One region of the Rhizobium sp. AN5 genome, then DNA from elsewhere that is predicted to be linked to it. Evidence: predicted binding sites of a transcription regulator. Region 1 holds the regulator's gene; the other holds the start of a gene.
What was found. Region 1 encodes LexA, which represses DNA repair genes until DNA is damaged. Its sites were predicted from a motif close to TGTTCNNNNTGTGTTCNG; they were not measured.
Positions count from the first base shown of each region.

Region 2: a site for LexA is predicted at 1,367-1,384, ahead of CRP02_RS14605 (PA0069 family radical SAM protein). Genes of this name have one in related genera too.

Region 1 covers NZ_OCMJ01000004.1:1,136,364-1,140,850, reverse strand. Annotated here, with positions in the region: gene kdsA (3-deoxy-8-phosphooctulonate synthase) at 1-176, opposite strand, end outside; gene CRP02_RS18015 (VOC family protein) at 176-1,057, opposite strand; gene lexA (transcriptional repressor LexA) at 1,268-1,990, shown strand; gene CRP02_RS18005 (glutathione S-transferase family protein) at 2,431-3,111, shown strand; gene CRP02_RS18000 (ComEC/Rec2 family competence protein) at 3,131-4,487, opposite strand, start outside.
Region 2 covers NZ_OCMJ01000004.1:476,714-481,200, reverse strand. Annotated here, with positions in the region: gene CRP02_RS14615 (FAD-binding oxidoreductase) at 1-664, shown strand, start outside; gene CRP02_RS14610 (hypothetical protein) at 692-1,210, opposite strand; gene CRP02_RS14605 (PA0069 family radical SAM protein) at 1,500-2,657, shown strand; gene CRP02_RS14600 (ribonuclease HII) at 2,995-3,648, shown strand; gene CRP02_RS14595 (hypothetical protein) at 3,787-4,476, shown strand.

The DNA.
Region 1 (4,487 bases):
AGCCCTATTCCAAGCTTGTCGCAAAGCTCCTTCAGGACGCCAGCGATCATGAAGGCATGTTCGCGGCTTTCCATCTGGCAGGGGCCGGCAATCAGCGAAAACCGCTCGGTATTCGAGAAGGAAACCTTGCTGGCGCCGTCGCCGGCAGTGACTTTAAGATTGTTCGTAACGCTCATCATTTTTCCTCGAAGGCGAAGGCAACACCCTGACCGGGTGCTACGGGCACCACCAGACGGCCGTCCGCTTTTGCGCAGGACACGCCATTAGCAGCAAGCACCGCTTCTGTCACGGCAAGATCGTGTGACGAAAAGACGATGCCCGCGCCGCGCAATCCGCCTTCGTTGCCATCCTGAGCATTCAGGGCCTGCCCGCTGAAAGGCGGTTTTCCGGTCAATCTGATGCTGGCGTTGCCGGTTGCGAAAACCATATCACCGCCCGGAGACAGTTTGCCTTCACAGCCAAACACCGTCTCGATCAGGCCCGCCACCTTCGCATCGCCGCCAGAAAACAGGACGATTTCACTGAGGCCGGTGACACCATTGGCGTGGCGCTCCAGCATGGTGCGATCGCCCGGCAGGGCTTGAAGCCGCTGACAACTGAACAAAAAGAAATCCGCGGCCGCCCCGCTTGCCGCAAAAGCCAGCCGGAACGCCGCCTCGCCTTGCGAGCCATCCGGCATCCGAACAGGCCGCGAAAACTCGAAAACATCGCCCGCCGAAAGGCCGGCTGCCCGAAACCGCTCATGGTCAATCAAGGCGTCTTCGGTCCTGGCGACAAGAGCCGAAAAACCCTCCTGCCCGTCCCGTTGCCGGAAGGCCACATCCCTGCCCGTGAACACATCACCCCTCTCTATCGAGGCATTATATTTAGCCGGATCAGCAATTGAGAGCGGCTCCAGATACGTGCCATCGGCGAAAAATACGCAGGCATTTTCGGTGCCGAAAGGATGCAGAGCCTCCGGCGCAACCGTAAAGCCAAGACTGACGAGGCGCTTCACGGCGACGCCTATGACTTCCACGGGCAAAACGAGATGGTCAACGCTATAGGGTTTCGTCATGACATGTATCCTGCTGGCCTTCCGCCCGGAGCATGCCGGGACGGTTTCGACCGCACAAAAGCACAATTGCGTGCTGTGAGGCAAATCATCACAGCAACAGATGCCACCTTCACGAAATTTTAGGGGATTGCAGAACACATATGGAACATATAGTGTTCGTTCTGTATTTGTTTCGCGACTTCCACTACGATTCTAAAGGGTGTTTTCCTCATGCTCACGCGCAAACAGCAGGAATTGCTTCTCTTCATTCATGAACGAATGAAAGAGTCCGGCGTGCCGCCCTCCTTCGATGAAATGAAGGACGCACTCGATCTTGCTTCGAAATCCGGCATCCACCGCCTGATAACCGCTCTCGAAGAGCGCGGGTTCATTCGTCGGCTACCGAATAGGGCTCGGGCGCTGGAAGTCATCAAGCTGCCCGAGGCTTATACGCCGGGCGCAAGGCCGCAGCGCGGCTTTTCGCCAAGCGTTATCGAAGGCAGCCTTGGCAAGCCCAAGACGCCGGAACCGGCCCCCGCCCCCAAGACGCCGGCCAACGATCTGGGCGGGGCTGTCACCGTGCCGGTCATGGGCCGCATCGCTGCGGGCGTGCCGATTTCCGCCATCCAGAACAACACCCATGATGTGGCCGTGCCAGTGGACATGCTTGGCACGGGCGAACATTACGCTCTTGAGGTCAAGGGTGATTCGATGATCGAGGCCGGCATTTTCGACGGCGACACAGTCATCATCCGCAACGGCAACACCGCCAATCCCGGGGATATCGTTGTGGCTCTGGTGGATGACGAGGAAGCCACGCTGAAGCGCTTCCGCCGCAAGGGAGCCTCCATTGCGCTCGAGGCGGCAAACCCAGCCTATGAGACCCGTATCTTCGGGCCGGACCGGGTGAAAATTCAGGGCAAGCTGGTGGGGCTGATCCGCCGCTACCATTGATCTTATCGAACCGAATGTATTCACTTTACAATAGGCGTCATCGTGAAGATGGCGCCTATAATAGTTTTGGCTGTTTCCAAACGTGGCGTGCTTTTGCGGGTGCACGAGGATATGCACCATTCAGCCTATGCGCGTTGCCCTTTCTAAACTGAGCTCCTGCTCCATACAGATGCTTCGGTCTAGCTACAGGCGTGGTGGCGAATGGGCTGCTCTCTGTAATTGTCGAAGTGATCCCATCCGCTGTTTTTTAGCAACGTAGTTCTGTCGTGCTGCGCAGTCAGTTTCTAGTCATCACCAAAGGGTGACTTATCGCGAGGCGCGCTCTCAGCGACCCCACATCACCATTCATCAACGGCGTTTATGGGAGCCATGGATAATTTTCGATATTCCATGAACGCTTGGCAGGTGTAGAAATGCGCGTCATATCCGGGAGATACGCCATGTACGATCTTTATATAGCCAACAAGAACTATTCTTCATGGTCGCTGCGGCCGTGGGTATTGATGCGCACGCTCGGTATCGCCTTTGATGAAAAGCTCATTCCGTTCGGTGAAGGCGTCTCCTTCTCCTCCTTTTCGCCGACGGGCAAGGTGCCCTGCCTGGTCGACGAGGGTATGACGGTTTGGGAAACGCTTTCGATCGTCGAATATCTTGCCGAAAGACACCAGGGCGTCTGGGCAAGCGACAAGCATGCGAGGGCTTGGTCGCGTTCGGCCGCGAGTGAGATGCATGCCGGCTTTTCGTCGCTGCGCAATCTTTATCCCATGTCGGTGGGCATTCGGGTCAAACCCAGGGGTGGCGATGCCGGGCTTAAGGCCGATATAAAGCGGATCGATGCGTTGTGGAGCGAGGGTCTCACGAAATTCGGCGGGCCGTATCTTGCCGGTCAGAAATTCACGGCGGTCGATGCTTTCTTCTGCCCGGTTGCATTCCGTTTCCAGACCTATGGCAGCGCGGATCTTTCGCCAGCAGCGAAAGCCTATTGCGACCGGCTGCTCGCCCTGCCTGCCATGCAAGAATGGTACGAGGCCGGTTTGAAGGAGAGCTGGCGGGACGCTGGTCATGAAGAGGAAGTTGGCGGGATAGGCGAATTGACTGAAGATCTGCGCGCAATGGCCTGATGATCTACGTTTGCGGCGGTCATTGCGACGCCGCCAGCAGCCGGATGATGGGCTGCGGCAGATCACGGTCGAAACGTCCGCACTTCCAGTCGTAATAACGGTGCTGGCTCCAGGGCCTGTCCGTTCCGGCGATTGCGGCGCGCAGCCCGCTCGCCACACCCTCCTCCCTCTTGTTGGCAAAATCTATTTCCACAGAACCGAGACGCCGCAAGATGTCACGGCTGAGCAGGAGTGCACCCGAGCGGCACTGCGAAAAAGAGGTTCTGCGGGAAACAACGACGATATCGGCAATATCGCAGGCTTTTCCGGCGAAGCGGCCATCTTCCAGAACGACGATCCACTCTCCGCTTGCGGCGCTCGCTACGCACCATATGTCTTTCCTGCAGATGAAGACGCCAGCTTCGGCGTCTTTGAGCGCCGCCGTCATCTCGCGCACCACCACAGCCATGTCTTCCGGCGACAGTTGCGATCTCGAGTGAGAACCAGCAGTATTTGCCGTGCTCTCACCATTTATAAAATCCGGCGGCACGGTTTTTTCCGGCAGCAGCAGCGCCCTTTGCCACTGGCCGTAAACGAAGCCCTGCGGACGGGCTTTTGTGGTGGAGACCTTGCCGTCCTCCAAGAGTGCCACCAATTCACCGTCCTCGTGAATCAATAGATCCGGCAGATCACGATAGGCCGTAACTGCCGACACGCCGAAGGCGAAGAGCAGAAACGGGATGCCAAGAAGCGCAAGCCGGCTGCGCAGCAATGTCAGCAGCAGGAAACCCACCGAAGCCAAACCGATAAACCAGCCATGCGGACGCCCAGTCGCTGCGCTGCCGCCCCAGGAGGCCACCTCGTTTGCAACCTCGATGACGAGTGCCATGCCATAACCCATGATCTTCAGGAACGGCGCATCGAGCCCGAAGGGCATCAGCAGCATGGCGAGAAGAGCGAATGGCATGACGATCAGCGACATGAGCGGCATCGCAGCCAGATTGGCGAACAGTCCATAGGTGGTGACACGGTGAAAATGTTCGGCCGAATAGATCGCCGTCGAAAGGCCCCCGATCAGCGACGTCGTGATAACGCCGCCAATGACCGCGCCCATCATTTCCGCCACCTTCAGCCATGCGGGCTTGCGCCCGATGAACAGCCGCTCGCGATCCGTGCGCCAACGGCTCCAGAAGGCATAGGCCGAAACAAGCGCTATGGTGGCGGCAAATGACATCTGAAAACTCGGACCCATGATTTCCGAGGGCGAGAAAACCAGAATGATCAGGGCGGAAATGGCAACGTTTCTGAGGCTGAGTGATGGTTGATCGAAAAGGACCGCAATCAGCATCACAGACATCATCAGCCAGGCGCGCTCGGCGGAAACGGCGAAACCGGAA
Region 2 (4,487 bases), 660 kb from region 1:
TGAGCTCATGCCGCGCATCGGCGTGGAATTCACCGCCAAACATATTCCCGGCGTGCGCGATCCGCTACAAACGCCGCATGATTGGTACGCGCTCATCGATATCTCCACCTCCGATTCGGCTGAGACGGCTGAAACGATGATGCAATCGCTGCTGGAGCGCGGTTTTTCGGCCGGGCTGGTCGAGGATGCGGTGATCGCTTCATCGGAAGCGCAGCGTCAGGCGCTCTGGCATATGCGCGAAAGCATGTCGGATGCGCAAAAGCCCGAAGGCGGGTCGATCAAGCACGACGTTTCCGTTCCGGTGTCGAAGATACCGGAATTCATGGCAACGGCGGAAAAGGCCGTTCTTGCCGCCATTCCCGGCGCCCGCGTCTGCGCCTTCGGCCATCTGGGCGATGGCAACATCCACTACAATATTTCCCAGCCGGTTGGTGCGGACAAAGCTGAATTCATCGGTCGCTGGCGGGATATGAACGAGATCGTGCACGGCATCGTGCTGTCGCTCGGCGGCTCTATTTCGGCCGAACATGGCATCGGCCAGCTGAAGCGCGACGAGCTGGCCGCGATCCGGCCCGGCATTGAAATGGACCTGATGCGGCGCATCAAACACGCCTTTGACCCTGCCGGCATCATGAACCCCGGCAAGGTGCTCACCGCCCGCTAGGGACAGCAGCTTCATCATCGTTGCAGGTTAGTTGGAAGTTCTCGCCGTCCAGGCGGGAACCAGTTCCGCATTCAGGCGGCGCGGCTTTTGCGCGTGCACGAGCTGTGTCAGGCCCATGCCGGATTTTGCGATCGCCACCGCATGTTTTTTCGGCATCAGGTAGCCGCATTCCAAGGGAGGCCGGCGGCGCACTATCCGGCTGAAAAACGGCCGCTTGTGATACCGGGACGGCGAGAAACGCGCGGGCTCGGCACAGACAGCCACATATTCGAGAATCTCTTCGATCCAGCCGCTCTGCGGACGCGCACCCGGCTCGACCAGCAGGATCCAATGCCCGCGCGCCGAGCGCATGACATCCTCAATATCCCATTGCGCATAAAAACGGCAGCCAGCGGCATCGGCGACGCGCGACGATCCATCGCGCGAACCGTGATCGAGGATCACAACGTCGCTTACCAGCCCTTCCACGGCCCCGGTTACAAGCGCAGACAGCGTATGCGCCAGTTCCGGTTCCTGATCCCGGCATTCCATTATGACTGTCAACATATGCATAGCTCTAACGCATCGCACAATAAATTGCCACTGCACTGGATGTCAGAAAATCCGCGACCGTTCAGGCTTAACTCCAGCCGACTTTCAGGTGGGATTGGCGCGAACGGCACCCCGGTGGCGGGTCGGCCAGCTATCGATTTTGCATTTTTTTGTTCTTGTAATGTTCTCATTTCTGGGGTAGGAATTTAATCATTCGAAGAGGCGATGAAACGCCGGTTCGAGTGGAAACGGTTTAGGGCGTTGGCTTGCCTTGAGAGGCGTGCGGCACCCTGGGAGCATCCAGATGAGAGACCATACGCTTTCGGGGCAGGCTGCCTTCCAGCCGAGCCATACGCCTGACATTGCCAATGCGCTGGCCGATGCGTCGGGCCTGCGCATCGAGATCGACCGTCGTCGCGGGCGTGGCGCCGGACTTAACCCGGGCGGGCGCTTCGAGGCCCTGCAGCGGGAAGTTTTCGACGATGGCTGGCAGACTCTGGAGGAGCTGCCGGAGTTCCGCACCGAAGTGCAGGTGGAAAAGCCGCGCAGCATCATCAGCCGCAACGAATCGCCTGACATCCCTTTCGACCGCTCCATCAATCCCTATCGCGGCTGCGAACATGGCTGCATCTACTGTTTCGCCCGTCCGACGCACAGCTATATGGGGCTTTCTGCCGGGCTGGATTTCGAGGCGAAGCTTTTCGCCAAGCCGGATGCGGCAAAGCTGCTCGAAAGGGAGCTGGCGAAGCCCGGCTACAAGCCGCGCGTCATTGCCATCGGCACCAATACCGACCCCTATCAGCCGATCGAGCGCGAATGGCGCATCATGCGGCAGATACTGGAAGTGCTGGCAAAGGCCGACCATCCCGTCGCCATCGTCACCAAATCGGCCCTGATCAAGCGGGATATCGATATTCTGGCGCCCATGGCCAAGAAAGGTCTCGTCAAGGTTGGTATTTCCGTGACGACGCTGGACCGCAAGCTGGCACGCAGCATGGAACCGCGCGCCGCCACGCCTGAAAAACGGCTGGAAGCCGTCAAGGCGCTGACGGATGCCGGCATTCCCGTGGCGGTGATGATGGCACCCGTCATTCCCGCACTCAACGATCATGAGATCGAACGCATTCTCGAAGCCGGCAAGGCCGCTGGCGCAACGGAGGCCTCCTATGTGCTGCTGCGGCTGCCGCTGGAGGTCAGCCCCCTCTTCCGCGACTGGCTGCTGCGCAACTATCCGGACCGCTACCGGCATGTCATGTCGCTGGTGCGCTCCATGCGCGACGGCAAGGATTACGATGCGGAATTCGGAAAACGCATGAAGGGTGCTGGTCCCTATGCATGGCAGATCGGCAGGCGTTTCGAAATGGCGACGAAACGGCTTGCCCTCATCCGCCGCGGCATTCACCTGCGCGACGATATCTTCGTGCCGCCGGGAGGTGCCGGCGTGCAATTGTCGCTGCTTTGAAAATATGAGGCCCGCTTGGCCGATCGATGGCGCAGTACGATGCGCGCAACGATAACAAGCGGTGCAGACCCATAAAGAGTGGCGGCCCTTTCCTGTTGAAGGGGCCATGCTCTTGACGAAATGCCCGGCGGGTTTTCCCTGGCCCGTCGGACATCACCCCCCGGAACCCGCCGCCTCGCGTGCGATCGTTTTTCCTCCGCCGCCCCGTTGGAGGATCAAAGGTCATGACGACCTAAGGGCACGGTTGGCCACGCCCCTTGACCCGGTTGGCCGCGCCCGTCATCGCCCGCTTCCGGGGGCTTGCAGGAGATCGGGTGTGTGTGCAAGTTTCTGCCGCATGAAACGCCGCACCGCACCCGATTCTCCTGCCCTCTTTGATCTCGCCGATACGGGCCCCGATTTCTCCTTCGAACTCGAAGCGAGGAAGAAGGGGCTTTGGCCCGTGGCCGGCACGGATGAGGCGGGCCGGGGACCTCTCGCGGGACCAGTGGTTGCGGCGGCTGTCATTCTCGATCCCGACAATATTCCTGATGGTCTTGACGATTCCAAGAAACTGACCAAGCTGAAACGGGAAAGCCTGTTTCTGCAAATCATGGAAACATCGATCGTTTCTGTCGCCTCCTCCGGCCCCGGCCTGATCGACACCATGAATATCCTGCGCGCCAGCCTCGACGCCATGCGTCGCGCCGTACTCGGCCTCGAAATCTCCCCAGCCCTCGTGCTGGCAGATGGCCGCGACAAGCCGCCGGGCATCACCTGCGAGTCAAAGGCCGTCATCAAGGGCGATTCCCGCTCCCTCTCAATCGCCGCCGCTTCGATCATCGCCAAGGTGACCCGTGACCGGATGATGGAACGGGCCGGTGTAGTGCACAGCTCCTATGGTTTCGAAGGCCATGCCGGTTACGGCACACCAGCCCACCTGCGCGCCATAGAAAGCCATGGGCCCTGCCCGCTGCACCGGATGAGTTTCCGGCCACTGAAGCAGGACTGATCGAAATCGACGATCCTGAAGCGGAGAATGCGGGCCTCGCACCGGATTTCAGCGCCCTTCCATGAGGTGACGATCTCCGTCTCCACTGGTAGAATTCTATCTCAATGCATGGACGCGCAGGGCTTTGGGAGAAGAGATTTGGATTTCATGAAACTGCTGAAGTCGCTCGAAGAACTTCTCTACGAGCTGGTTTCATGGCTCCTCTTCTATCCGCTGACAATGTGGCGATCGGTCGTCGCACCGCTCAGCATGATGCGCTACGCCGACAGCGAACTCGCGGATCGGCTTGAGGACCAGTATGACGACACACTGAGTCCGCCCCTCTTCCTCCTGATCACTCTGCTATTTTCGCAGGGTCTCTCCGCCTCCCTTCCGACCATTTACGATCCCACATTGGCCGCCCGGGAGCTTGGTTCGGGTTCGAACCTGCTCATAGCGCGTGGTGTTATATTCGGGATTTATCCGCTGTGTATGGCCGTCACGCTTCTGCGGTGGAAACGGGTAAGGATCACCCGAAACTCCCTGCGTCCGCCGTTCTTCAGCCAATGTTACGTGGCTGCGCCGTTTACATTTGTCCTGGTTCTGGGTTTCGATTTTGCATCCATGCCTCTGGAACATGGCCTTACGTTCGGGCTCGCCATTATCGCGCTCGCCACGATCTGGTATGCGCAGGCACAGATACGATGGCTGATGCAGGATCTCGGCTTGGGTATCGCGAAAGCAGGCCTGGCTTTCAGTGGCGCATTTCTGGTTGCCACAGCAGCAGCTTTTGTACTGGCGGTACTGATCGCGCTCGAGGCCAAGACAATCTATCCCGCGATTACTTAGCAAGCCTCGAT